DNA from 3 places in the Pseudarthrobacter sp. 1C304 genome. Region 3 is predicted to be linked to each of the others. Evidence: riboswitches for the same ligand, from Rfam matches in the RefSeq annotation. Region 3 holds a riboswitch; each other region holds the start of a gene.
What was found. A riboswitch is a leader RNA that binds a small molecule or an ion and turns the genes downstream of it on or off. The one in region 3 is predicted to bind cyclic di-AMP.

Region 1 (4,407 bases), on a different contig from region 3:
CCCGTATTTGTGGAAAACGTCCACCCCCGGAGGCGCGGCGGCCGGAATCAGGGTCTCGTAGTTGGTGTTCTGCATGTAGGACAGCAGTTGGGCGGTGTTCTCGGCGTTGAGCAGCCGGCCGCTGTACAGCCCGGACAGGGTGGTCGCCATTTCGGCCGGAGTCAGGCCGTTCACGGTCCGGTCGTAGGGTATGCCCATGGACGCGGCGTAGTTAATGAGGCCCTTGTGGCCGACGGCAGCCAGGATCAGCGCCCACGAATCGTTGTTGCTTTGTTGGACCATCTGCCGGATCTGCTGGCCTGCGGTGGACGCCCCCATCTTGGCTCCCAGGGATGCCTTCCCCGTTTCCACCAGGTGGTAATAGGCCTCCGCCGCGAGGATCTTGCCGGTGCTGGCGGCGACAAACTTGGTCTTGGTGCCGTATTCGTGCACCACTCCGTCGCTCATGTCGACGAGGGCCACGCCTACCTTGTACGCGCTGTTGGCCTGGATGACGGCGTTGATTTCGGCATCGAGTGCCGGCCCAATGGTGGGCTTGGCGGGGGTAGGCGAAGCGGCCGCTGACGGGGATACTTCCGCCGCTGGCGCGGCGTCGGTGGATGTGGGACCGGTGGCGGACAGCGGGCTGGCCTCCCCGCCCACTCCCGGTGAGGCGGACGCGGTGGCTGAAGCGCCGGCGTCGGCAGAACCCCTAACTTGGATGGTGGCGTACACCGTCGCGGCAGAAATCAGTGCAAGAACGGTAACCAGCACCAGCAGGACCTGCGGGCGGATCCCGCCAAGGCGCCGGGCCACCCCCCATAGACCACCGCTGGTGGCGTCACGTGCATGCCGGCTGCTGCTGTAGTGCCGGCCGGGCCCCCAGGACTTCATCCGACCTCATTCCCGGCGCTTCGTCGGGCGCGCGATAACGGCTGCCGCAGACAAGATCGCAGGCATTCTGTTCCTTGAAAAGTACAAAACCGCGGCGCGGCTTCAAATCTATCGCATTCTGCCCCGGGTACCGCCCGAGTGCAAGGGGGAAGGCTTGTCGGTCCCCGCCGTATTCTGAAAGCCCCTGCCGGAAGAACAGCAAAGGAGCTCCGATGCGCAAGGCCATTGTCATGATGCAGGTTTCCCTTGACGGGTTCATCGAGGGACCGGGCCACGACCTGAGCTGGCACCGGGTCGATGACGAGCTGCACAGCCACTTCAACCATGAGCTCCGGAAGATGGGAATGTTCCTGGACGGCCGCGTGACCTACGAACTGATGGCTGATTACTGGCCGACGGCGGACCAGGACCCGGCCAGTACGCCCACGGAAGCTGAATTCGCCGCAATCTGGCGGGACATGCCCAAAATTGTGTACTCCTCGACACTGCCGGCGGCGGGATGGAACACCGAGGTGGTGCGCGACGTCGTCGCCGAGGACATCGCGCTGCTCAAGGCACAGCCCGGTGGGGACATGGCCGTTGGCGGTGCGAACCTCGCGGCAACCTTCCGGCGGCTCGGCCTGATCGACGAATACTGGGTTTACGTTCATCCGGTACTGGTTGGACGCGGCACGCCCCTGTTTGCGGAGGCGGATGCCTCCACGCCGCTCCGGCTGCTGGAGACCCGGACCTTCGGCAACGGCGTGGCGCTGCTGCGGTACGCGGTGGAGGCGGACACAGCACACGCAAAAGACCGGTGATCCGTTGCCCCCAAGGCAACCGATCCACCGGTCTTCTGCGTGCGGATGGCGGTGCTGCTAGCCGGCGCGGACGAACGTCACGGGGCCGGTGGCGGTCAGCCAGGACAGCGGGTGGGTCATGGTGGCGTTGACGCCGTTCATGCCGCCGCTGATGGCCTGGCCGTTGCCGGCGTAGATGGCAACGTGGCCGGACTGGACAATCATGTCGCCGGGCTGCGGGGTGGAGACAACCGTGCCGTACTTCATGAAGGCCATCGGTCCAATGTCACCGACCGGGATGCCGGCGGAGTTCAGGGCCTTCTCCACCACGGCGGTGCAGTCCTGGGTGATGCCGATCTGGCCGTACGCGACAGCCAGCAGGGTGGCGTTGACTCCGCCTGCTGCTGCCGGGGCTGCGGCGGCCGGGGCTGCTGCTGCCGGGGCGGGCGCCGACTGGACCTTGACGGTGGCCTTGGCTGCGGGGGCCGGTGCTGCTGCCGGGGCAGGTGCAGCCGGGGCCTTCGGAGCGGCGACGGGCTTCGGGGCCTCGACCACGGGGGCCGGCGTCGTCTCGACGGCCGGGCGCTCGAAGGTGATCTGGACTGCGGAATCCGCCATGACCGGTGCTACCTGGCCCTGGACGTCCACGGTCGACGCCGGGGAGGCGTCGCGCTCGGCCGGCGCGTCGGCTGCGTTGGCGGCCATGGCGCCGCTGAGCACCATTCCGGAAGCGGCGACGAGGACTGCGGCCTGGCGGCCGATGGTTCCGGCGGTACGGCGTTTGCTGCGAAGTTCGGCGCGTTTGGACGCACGGGTATTGCTAAAAGTCATTGAAAAGAGCCTCTCCCAATGCCTGCGAGGTGAGCTGTCGGATTCGGATGGGAGGCACCCGGCCGCACTCGGGCCCGAACATTGCGGGCCGTGCGGCTTCACCCCAAGACCCCTGGAACAGCGGGCCAAAATGTGGTTTCCCCGTCTCTGCCGGACGTTGCTGCGAGTTATCCCCTGGCCGCGGCAGAGTTAGGCAATCGGCTGGGGAGAGCCCGTCTCGGTAACAACAGGCACTTAACCACGGTAACGGAATGATCACGGAGTGTCACATCGAGGTAACGGCGGGGTGCCGGGCCGGCAGGTGATTGCCCATCGACGGCAAGGGCATCCGGCATAGGATGATGCCATCACCGTTCCCCCGAGGCGGAGGCCCGATCATGAACAATCCCGAGTTCAACCGGCATTGCGTCGCCCTGTGCCAGCTGCGGAGCGAGCCGCAGGAGGACTTCAGCGTCAACACTGAACTCCTGGTCCTGGAAAGTGGTGAAGTCCACGTTTCCACGTGGGACGCAGAGCCGCGCGACGGCGGTTTCGACGCGCACGTGCTCAACGACCGGGTGGATGCGCTCGGCTTTATGGTGGTCACCGATTGGGAATTCTTCGACGGGAAGGCCTACGCGGTGGTGGAGCGCCGGCCCGGGACCTGAGCCGGCCATAGAGCTGAGCCGGCCCGGGCCCGGCTGCGCGGCGCGAGGGTCAGAGATGCAGCTCGGGCCGGCGCCGGGCCATGTCGTCGACCACACGGGCGACCGCCTCCGCGGCGGCAGCGCCGCCGTCGTCCTCCACGTCCCGGCCGGACGTCGACGCCAGCACCAGGCGCGCATGGCGCGCGAACCGGGGCCAGTCCCCGGCACCTGCCCGGAGCGCGCGGAGCGGGGACAGCAGGGCGGCCCGGCGCAGCCAATCGTCGGGATCCCGCGCCCACCGGTCCAGGACGCTGTCGGCGCGCACCCTCCGGACGACGTCGAGCCGCTCCACCAGGGGGCCCACGACGTCGGTGGAGAGCGGGTCCACCAGCGCGGCCGTGCGTGCGCTCCGCACGAAGCCCTCGATCCGCGTCAGGTCCGTGTTGGTCAGGAGGCGGACTCTGGACTGCAGGAGGACGACGGCGGCGAGCCGGCGCTCGAAGACGGGCACCTCCCACAACTCGGAACTGAGCGCAGTGATGTCATCGTGCGTCAGTGCGGGATGGCGGCGGAGGGCATCGCGGACCGTGCCGCGGACCGCCCCGACGGAGGCGCCGTAATACCGGTGGTTGCCGCCGTGCCTCGCTTCGGCGTCCTCGGCGCGCTCCCATGACGACTCGCGCTGGAGCGCAGTGTCTATGAAGTCGCCGGCATCGCTCATTTCTTCATTCTGTCGCATGCCGGCGGACTTCCCGCGGTCGGGAACCTGCCGGCTGCCCACGGGAGCCCTGCCGGAGCCCAGGCGAATCCCAGGCGGGCGGAGCCTGCAGCGTGATGCCTGCGGCGTGAGGCCTGCACACCCGCGGCCTGGAGTCTGCCGGATCCCGGCCGGACCGCGTTGGTGGCGTGATGCCTGTCCGCCCGCGGTCTGGGACCTGCCGGCTTCCCCGCCGGCTCGCTGCCGGGCGGAGCTTGTAGCCTGTCAGTCTGGATGGATTGGCTCGTCGTTAAATGTCGTAGGTCAAAAGTAGCGTTGGATTATGGAGAACAGGCGGGATCCAGAGGCAGTTCAGCCGGCGGGCTGGACGGTCGTGGACGTGCCGCGGGTGGCCGTCGGCCGCCTCGAAGTGCCGGATTCGGGCAGGATGGGGCCGGAAGACGCCCAGCCGGGCCGGGCCGGGCACGAGGGCTCCGCCAGTGACAGTTTCGACCGTGAGAGTGCCGCGTTGATTGCTGAGATCCGGGAAATCGAGGACGAGAAGTCTGCGATGTCTGCCCGTCAGGCACGGCTGTCCGTC
Region 2 (4,407 bases), on a different contig from region 3:
CCACCGTGTCCATCCTCGCCACGACCTTCAGCAAGAACCTCGTAGGCCGCACCCGACCGGACTTCATCAACGCCGTCCCGCCGTACGAGACCTCCCCGTCGTTCCCCAGCGGCCACGCCCTCAATTCCACTGTGGTGATCGGCGTGCTGGTCTACCTGACCTGCCTGCAGCTCAAAAAGACCTCGGCCCGCATCGCCGTTATCGCCGGGGGGCTCGTCTTCGTCCTGGCCATGGGTCTGAGCCGGGTATTCCTCGGACACCACTGGATGACCGACGTGATCGCCGCCTGGCTGCTCGGCCTTGCATGGCTGGGCATCGTGATCCTGGCCCACCGGCTGTTCCATGTGATCCGGCACCGGGAACATGCGGGCCCCGCACCCACGTTCGACCACCCGGCACACCTGCGTGACGGCCGCGTCGGCCACGGGGATGCCGGGGCCGAAGCCCCCGCCGACGGCGGGAGCGCCGGCAGCGCCGCGGCGGGCGATCGTACCGCCGGCGGCACTACCACCCGGGACACCGGTACCACCGCGCGCGACGTCGGCGCCCGGGGTTCCACGGGTGGGCCGCCGCCCGCCGGGTGATAGTTTTGACCCATGCGCACTTTCGTTGTGGACCACCCGCTGGTCGCCCATAAGCTCACCGTTCTGCGGGACAAGAACACCCCGTCCCCGGTCTTCCGCCAGCTCACCGAGGAACTTGTCACGCTCCTGGCGTACGAGGCCACCCGCGAAGTCCGCACCGAACCCGTCACCATCGAAACTCCGGTGAGCACCACTGTGGGCACCGCGTTCACCAAGCCCACCCCGCTGGTGGTCCCCATCCTGCGCGCGGGGCTCGGCATGCTGGAAGGCATGACCAAGCTGGTCCCCACTGCCGAGGTCGGATTCCTGGGCATGGCCCGCGACGAAGAGACCCTGGACATCATCACCTACGCCGAGCGCCTCCCCGAGGACCTTACGGACCGGCAGATCTTCGTCCTGGACCCCATGCTGGCCACCGGCGGCACCCTGCGCGAGGCCATCAAGTTCCTCTTCAAGCGCGGAGCCTCCGACGTCACCTGCATCTGCCTCCTGGCCGCCCCCGAGGGCCTGGCCAAGCTGGAGGAAGAGCTGGCCGACGCCAACGTGACGATTGTCCTGGCCTCTATCGACGAGAAGCTGAACGAAAAGTCCTACATCGTTCCGGGCCTGGGCGACGCCGGCGACCGCCTCTACGGCGTGGCCGGCTAAGCACCCACATGGTCCCGGAGCCCGCCCGCGGCGGGCCGCCGGGACGGCGAACAGCCCTACCGTAACCCTCGCCACGGGGCTAGCCTGTGCCCCATGGACTGGAAACTCGAACTCATCTTTGTCCCGGTGTCCGACGTCGACCGCGCGAAGGATTTCTACGTCAACAAGGTGGGCTTCAACGCCGACTATGACGAGCGGCCCGCGGACGGCATCCGCTTCGTCCAGCTGACCCCGCCGGGGTCCGGCTGTTCCATCGCGATCGGTGAGGGCCTGAACAACGCCCCGCCCGGCACCGCTCCAGGGCTGCAGCTCGTGGTCAGCGACATTCAGGCCGCGCATCAGCAGCTGAAGGACAACGGCGTGGACGTCAGCGACATCGACGTCCAGGACTGGGGCCACTTCGTCTACTTCGCCGATCCCGACGGCAACAAATGGGGCGTGCAGTACATCCCCAACCGCCCCAACGGCTAGGCGGCCCAAGGGAGACGCAAGCCCAGGGAAACCGCAGAAACGCGCAGGGCCCCGGATCCAGTGGATCCGGGGCCCTGCGCAGCCGCAACGGTGTCTAGTACCAGTTGTTGGCGTAGTGGAAGTTCAGTGCGCCGCACGGCGAACCGTAGCGGTCCTTGACGTACTCCAGGCCCCAGTTGATCTGGGTCCGGTAGTTGGTCCGGTAGTCAGCGCCTGCGCTGGCCATCTTCTCAGCGGGCAGGGACTGCACCACGCCGTAGGCGCCGCTGGTGGGATTCGTCGCCGTCGTCTCCCAGTCCGACTCCTTGGTCCAGAGCTTCATCAGGCACTGCATCTGGCTGGGAGCCCAGCCGTAAGCGCCCAGCTGGCTGGCCGCGTAGGCCTGCGCGCCGGCGGGGTCGTTGACGGCAACCGGCTCAGGAGCCGGTGCCGGGGCCGCTGCAGGAGCGGGTGCGGCCGGAGCAGGGGCCGCCGGGGCGGGGGCTGCCGGCGCGGCAGGAGCTTCGGCGGGCGTCACCTCGGCGGCCGGGGCCGCGGCGGGGAGATTGACCTGGTTATCGACCCGGACCCGCTCAAAGTCGAGCTGCGTCAGAGGATCCGCCGTCGCGGCGGTGGAACTGCTGGCGGTAGCGTTGCGGGCGGCCGTCTCGGAGGCCTGCCCGGCCGCGCCGACCCCCACCAGCACTGCGCAGGCGGCGGCCACCACGGCGGCCCGGCGGCCCGTGGCCCCGAAGTTCTTGACCCACCTCGATTTTGAACGCGTCCGGGTTGATACGGGTGCGGCCGGTTCGGCGCGGTGCCGTGAACGCTCAGTGTGGGTCTTGCGTGCAGCGCCGTCAGGGCGCGAATGTGCCTTGAAGTCAGTCATGATCGCCTCTCAACGCCTGCGGAGTTAGCTGTCGGGTTCGGATGAGGTCATCCGGCCGCACGGAATCTCACGTGTCGGCTTCACCCCAAGGGTGCAAGATGCAGAAATGCCCGGGAACTCTGGGTCCCCCGCCTCTGCCTTATCCAGCGGAATCCGGGAGGCGGCAGAGTTTGGCGTACATCCGGATATGCGGCCCTAGCGATGGCCACACCCTAAAAACGGTACAGGACCCCGCCGCTCAAGTCACATTTTGGTAACGGGGATCACGGCTGCGGCGTTGCGCCTTGCGACGCCGGCGCGGCTCAGGATTCCGTCTTGGCCGCGGGTAACCGCACCGTGAACTCGGTCCGGCCGGGAACGGACGTCACAGTGACCGTGCCGCCGTGGGCCTCGACGATTGACTGCACGATGGACAGCCCCAGCCCGCTGGTTCCTTCTGCCGACGCAACAGGGGCCGACGCAACAGGGGCTGGCGCCGGCGCTGCCGGGGCCGGGGCGGCCGGCAGTCCCGGGGCCGAGCCGGCTGCGGGCAGCCGCGGCGGGCGCTGCGGCACGTGCGCCACAGGCTGCCGGCTCGGTGCCGGCGTCGTGACCGCCACGGGATTCTTCCGGGAAGCGTCCGCCCGGGTGAAGCGCGCAAACACCCGTCCCACAAACTCGGGGGCGATCCCGGGGCCATTGTCCGTCACCCTGACCACGGCGCTGCCGTCCGGAGCGCGCTGCACGCCCGTCACCACCGTGGTTCCCGGGCCGGTGTGCTTGCGCGCATTGGAGAGCAGGTTGGCCAGCACCTGGTGAAGCTGCGTCGCGTCGCCGCGGACCACCACCGGCTCTTCGGGGAGCTCAAGGTGCCAGACGCGGTCCGGCGCCATCACCTTCTCGTCACTGACCGTCTCAACCGCCAGCTGGGTGAGGTCCACATCGCTGAGTTTGAGCGGCTGCCCCTCATCCAGCCGGGCGAGCAGGAGCAGGTCCTCCACCAGGGTGGTCATCCGTTCAGACTGGCTCTGCACACGGGCCAGAGACTTCTGGCCGTCGGGGGTGAAACGCTCGGTCATCCGCATCAGCTCGGTGTAGCCGCGGATGGCCGTCAGGGGCGTGCGCAGCTCATGCGAGGCGTCCGCCACGAACTGGCGGACCTTCATTTCGCTCTCCTGCCGCGCCTGCAGGGCATTGGAGACGTTGTCCAGCATCAGGTTCAGGGCATGGCCCACGCTGCCCACCTCCGTGCCCGGATGCGCAGCCGACTCCGGCACCCGGACAGCGAGCGCCACCTCCCCGGCGTCCAGCGGCAGGCGCGAGACCTGGGTTGCCACCTCAGAAAGCTGATCCAGCGGCTTCATGGTCCGGCGGATCAGGGCCGTTCCGGCCAGGCCGATCACCAGCAGACCGCCGGCGGACACGATCACCATGGTCCACACCAGGGAAGCCAGTGTGTTCTGCCGGTCCGCGAGGGGGAGGCCGGTGATAATCACGTCGCCGTCGGGTGCCTTCGCTGCCACCAGCCGGTAGGCGCCGGCGGACAACGTCCTGTTGAGCGGTTCGCTCCCCGGGCTGAGGCCCAGGAGCGCTTCGTCGTCCTCGTCGGTGAGGGGTTCGCGGGTTCCGTCCTCGGCGAGGAACCCGGAGCTGCGGACCGAATCATCATCGATCCTGGCGTTGAGCGTGCCGATGCGTGCCTCGAGGGGGTCGGCGCGGCCGCCGGAACGGCCAGAGTCGCGCGCGCGGGCCGCCGCCTGCAGCAGCTGGTCGTCGAGCTGCCGGGTCAGGAAGAAGTCCATGGAGGCGTAGCTGACAATCCCTACCGCACCGCAGATGGCCACCAGCAGGGCCATG
Region 3 (4,407 bases):
GGCGCGCGCAGCACGCGGTACGGTGGGAACACGCAAGGACGGCGCTCGAGGAGCTGAGCTGAATGACGGATCTGATCGATACAACCGAGATGTATCTGCGGACCATCCTGGAACTTGAAGAAGAGAACATCGTTGCCCTCCGCGCCCGCATCGCCGAACGGCTGCGCCACTCCGGCCCCACAGTTTCCCAGACCATCGGACGCATGGAGCGCGACGGCCTGGTGGTTGTTTCCGGTGACCGGCACCTTGAACTGACGGAAACCGGACGGAAACGCGCCATTGAAGTCATGCGCAAGCACCGGCTCGCGGAGCGGCTCCTCGCCGACGTGATCGGGCTGGACTGGGCATACGTGCATGAGGAAGCCTGCCGCTGGGAACACGTCATGAGTGAACGGGTGGAGCGGCGGATCTTCGAACTGCTGGACCACCCCACCGTCTCGCCCTATGGCAACCCGATCCCCGGCCTCGCGGAACTGACCGGCCAGCCCGCCCAGCCCTTTGCCGACGGCGTCGTGAGCCTGCTCGACGCCATGGCCGGTTACGGCCCCGGCTCCCGGATCACCGTCAGCCGGCTCGCCGAGCCCATCCAGGTGGAGCCGGAACTGCTGGTCCAGCTCGACGAGGGCGGCATCCGCCCGGGCGCCTCGGTTTCGCTGGAGCGCGTGGGGGAATACATCTCCGTCCGGGTGCCGGACATCGAAGGCGCCCTCGAACTCCCGCCCGAGGTCGCGGCCCACGTCTTCGTCACCGTCGGTTAACGGCGCCTCACCGGCTGCCCCCCTGAAGCTCGTCGGACGACCTATGAGTTCTCCACAGGTCCGGTAACGGATTTATCTCTGGACGGCTTAATCGCCTATAGTTGAACACTAGTACCGATACCAAAGCGTTATCTGATCCGAAGCCGAGCTCTGCCAGCGGATCAGTAGCAGCGTCACTTTCTGGCAGGGGCGGGGGAACCACTTCCGGCTGTTTTTGCAGCCTTGGGGTGAAGTCCGTCAGCGGCAAGCTCACACCATATGAGGAATTCTCATGGATCCCTCTGTGCCTTGGCGCTTGCCACGGCGGACCGGGTCTTTGATCTCTCTGACCCGAATCCGACAGCTAACCTCGCAGGCTCTCCAGAGAGGAACCGTTATTGACCACCCAGACCGTCAGGGGCCGCCGTCGTGCGACCGGTCCCGCTCCGGAGCCGCGCCCGGTCGTCGCCATTATGGCGGACCGTCCACGTGACGCGCACCGTGATGAGCGCAGGGGCCGCCGCAGCCCGTTCCGCCAGGTAACTGACTTCGCCGCCGCGAGCGGCGTCGGGCAGAAGGCCGGCATCGCCCTCGCCGCCACGGGACTGGTCCTCACCGTGACCGTCCCCGCCACGGGACCCGTGATGGCCACGGACGCCGGATCTGCCGGGTCCGTTTCGGCCGCAGTCCAGCCCGACGTCACGGCCGGCGAGGCAAAAATTGACTTCAACCGCACAGCCGTAACCACCCAGGGTGATCCGGACGGAAAGCTCAAGCAGCTCCTGAGCGCGCAGTCCGTGGATTCGATCTCCCGGGCGGCCTCCGCCGGCAGCCTGGGTGCGCCCCTGGCCCAGCTGAAGACTGCATCGCCCTTCGGCTACCGGGTCAGCCCCATCACCGGCGGTTCCGGCGAGTTCCACCGCGGCCAGGACTACTCCGCCCAGTGCGGTACCCCCGTAGTTGCGGCTGCCAGCGGCACCGTGACCTTTACCGGATGGCACCCCTACGGCGGCGGCAACCGTGTAGTGATTGACCACGGCAACGGCCTCGAGACCACCTACAACCACTTGTCTTCCGACGCCGTCAAGGTGGGCCAGCAGGTCTCCCGCGGCGAGGTTGTGGCGATGAGCGGCACCACCGGCGCCTCCACCGGCTGCCACCTCCACTTCGAAGTCATGGTCAACGGCGAAGTCGTTGACCCGACCGGCTGGCTCTAACAAAGCTGATCGGACGCTCTCGCACTTCTGTGACACGCCGTGATCTGAATGTGACATTGAGCCCCAACTGTTGTACGTTTGACCCACGCCAACTTTTCCGAAGTTGGCGCTCTTGAGTGGATTGCCTAGCTCTGCCACCGCTCAAGGTCCGTTCGCATTACATCGTCTGGCAGGGGCGGGGGAACCAATTTTGGTCTTCGCAAGAAGACCTAGGGGTTAAGTCGCAAAGCTTCCCAGGAAGCAGCGCGGCCGGGTGACTCCCATCCGAATCCGACAGCTCACCTCGCAGGCATTGGGAGAGGCTACTTTCGTGTCTTCACGCCACAATGCTGCGCGCCACCGCGCTTGCGCGGCTCTTTCGAGCCCGCTGATGTCCGAAACCCGGAACGCCCTTGCCGGCGCCCGGACCGGATCTCACACCGCCGCCTCTATCTCTGTTGAGTCCGGCCCGCAGGCCATGCACCTGCACGCAGTTCCCGCTTTTGGCGCGTCTTCGCAGTACACCCTTCGCTAAGTAACCCATTTCAGGGGCGATCCGGCGTACCCCCAAGATGCCGGAGCGTCCTCAGCCCGCGCCTGAAAAGCGCGGACCCAGGATCACGAAAGAGAGAACTTAATGACTACTCGTGCAAACGCACGGCACCGCGCCGAGGTCACCAAGACCAACTCGCTTGCTGTCATTGCCAAGGCTGTCGGCGACAACGCCGGTGGCATGGGCCGCCAGGCCGCCGTTATCGCTGCAGCCTCAGGCCTCGTCCTGACCAGCGGTGTCGCAGCCAACGCTGCTGAGGCCAACGTCCAGCGCGAATCCACCTCGGCGTCCACGCTCGAGGTCCAGTCGGCCGCCCCCGCGACCATCTCGGCTGCTTCCACCATTGCCATCTCCTACGAGAAGCCGGCTGTCACCACCACCGCGGCTCCCGTCGTCGAGGCCCCGAAGCCGGTAGTGAAGGTCCAGGAGGCTCCCGCGGCCAACACGACTAACACCGCCAAGACCGCCAGCACCAAGGTCGCCGCCACCGCCACCGCCGCCGCAGCGGGCACCAAGGCTCCGGCCGCCGTCGCCAGCGGCATGGGCGCTACGATCGCCGCCGCTGCCTACGCACAGATCGGCGTTGGCCAGGACTGCACCCGACTCGCCACCAACGCCCTGGCCGCGGCCGGCATCAACTACCACGGCTGGCCGGCAGGTTACCTGTCCCTGGGCCGCACCGTCAGCGCCAGCGAGGCACGCGCAGGCGACCTCGCCTACTACCAGAACGGCGGCTCCGGCCTGGCCCACATCGCTGTCTACGTTGGCAACGGCATGGCCGTGCACGGCGGCTGGAACGGCGGAACCACCTCCCTGCAGAGCGTGAACGTCGGCTCCGGCCCGGTCTTCATCCGCGTCGGCGGCTAAAGAACCCCCAGCAACACCCAAGGACCCCTGCCTTTTGGCAGGGGTCCTTTGCGTTGCCGGGGCATGAACTTCAGCAGACAGTGACCGCAGCCGGAAAAAAATATTCGGCGAAACCGCATCTCCATGTTTACTCTTGTTTTGTCGATCCATAGCCCGACCATGCAGAGGGCAGCCGGCCCTCGTGCCCCTGGCGGGTGCGGCCGTGAAGAGGTATGCGGATGCGCACTCTCGTTCTGAATGCTGGATATGAGCCGCTGGCGGTAGTGACCTTCCGCCGGGCGCTGGTGCTCGTGCTGACCGGAAAGGCCAGTGTCGTGGCGGAAGGCGACGACCCCGTCGTCGGACCGCAGGACGTCCTGGGCCGGCCCTCGGTGATCCTCCTCAACCGCTACATCAGGCCCCGGTACAATACCGTCACTACGGTCAGCCGCCGTGGTGTGCTCCGCCGGGACGGGCACCGCTGCGCGTATTGCGGCAAAGCGGCCCACACCATCGACCACGTCCAGCCCAAGTCCAGGGGAGGGGCGGATTCCTGGGAAAACCTTGTTGCCGCCTGCCTGCGGTGCAACAACGCCAAAGGTGACCACACGCCCGGTGAAATGGGATGGAAGCTTGGTTTCAGTCCCGCGCCACCCAAAGGCACCACTTGGCAGATCAAGGAACTGGAGAAACCGACGCCGGCGTGGGACCCGTTCCTGCTGCCCGAATCTGCCGCCTGAAACGCCCCTCCGCCGGAACCTGCTGCCCGGCAGATCGATCCGCCCGGCTGTTCAAGCCAGCACGGGTTAGGCTGGGCCGGTGGAATTTGATGCCGTCATCCTCTCCGGAGGCCGCTCCTCCCGGCTGGGGGGCGTGCCCAAGCCCGCGCTGATGCACGACGGCGCCACCCTCCTGGAGCGGGCCCTGCAGGCAGCCGGCGGGGCTTCGGCCGTCGCCGTCGTGGGCCCCGACCCGGGAACGCTGCCCGAGGGTGTGCTGGCCTGCCGGGAGGACCCGCCCTTCACCGGCCCGGCCGCAGCGATTGCCGCTGGCCTTTCCGCTTTGGCCCGCCGTG

Region 1: it holds a riboswitch for cyclic di-AMP, as region 3 does, so the genes downstream of both, ACTWQD_RS08730 (NlpC/P60 family protein) here and ACTWQD_RS13120 (M23 family metallopeptidase) in region 3, are expected to answer to the same signal.
Region 2: it holds a riboswitch for cyclic di-AMP, as region 3 does, so the genes downstream of both, ACTWQD_RS03760 (hypothetical protein) here and ACTWQD_RS13120 (M23 family metallopeptidase) in region 3, are expected to answer to the same signal.

What each region holds. Positions count from the first base shown of each region.
Region 1 is NZ_JBQQCH010000003.1:253,033-257,439, forward strand. Features, by position in the region: gene ACTWQD_RS08720 (serine hydrolase) at 1-873, opposite strand, end outside; gene ACTWQD_RS08725 (dihydrofolate reductase family protein) at 1,086-1,673, shown strand; gene ACTWQD_RS08730 (NlpC/P60 family protein) at 1,731-2,483, opposite strand; cyclic di-AMP (ydaO/yuaA leader) riboswitch at 2,489-2,658, opposite strand; gene ACTWQD_RS08735 (hypothetical protein) at 2,861-3,130, shown strand; gene ACTWQD_RS08740 (DNA alkylation repair protein) at 3,180-3,830, opposite strand; gene ACTWQD_RS08745 (DUF222 domain-containing protein) at 4,150-4,407, shown strand, end outside.
Region 2 is NZ_JBQQCH010000001.1:789,709-794,115, forward strand. Features, by position in the region: gene ACTWQD_RS03745 (phosphatase PAP2 family protein) at 1-584, shown strand, start outside; gene upp (uracil phosphoribosyltransferase) at 597-1,232, shown strand; gene ACTWQD_RS03755 (VOC family protein) at 1,326-1,703, shown strand; gene ACTWQD_RS03760 (hypothetical protein) at 1,798-2,571, opposite strand; cyclic di-AMP (ydaO/yuaA leader) riboswitch at 2,570-2,730, opposite strand; gene ACTWQD_RS03765 (ATP-binding protein) at 2,874-4,407, opposite strand, start outside.
Region 3 is NZ_JBQQCH010000006.1:164,911-169,317, reverse strand. Features, by position in the region: gene ACTWQD_RS13125 (metal-dependent transcriptional regulator) at 63-758, shown strand; cyclic di-AMP (ydaO/yuaA leader) riboswitch at 918-1,131, shown strand; gene ACTWQD_RS13120 (M23 family metallopeptidase) at 1,136-1,954, shown strand; cyclic di-AMP (ydaO/yuaA leader) riboswitch at 2,091-2,260, shown strand; gene ACTWQD_RS13115 (NlpC/P60 family protein) at 2,571-3,353, shown strand; gene ACTWQD_RS13110 (HNH endonuclease) at 3,572-4,072, shown strand; gene mobA (molybdenum cofactor guanylyltransferase) at 4,152-4,407, shown strand, end outside.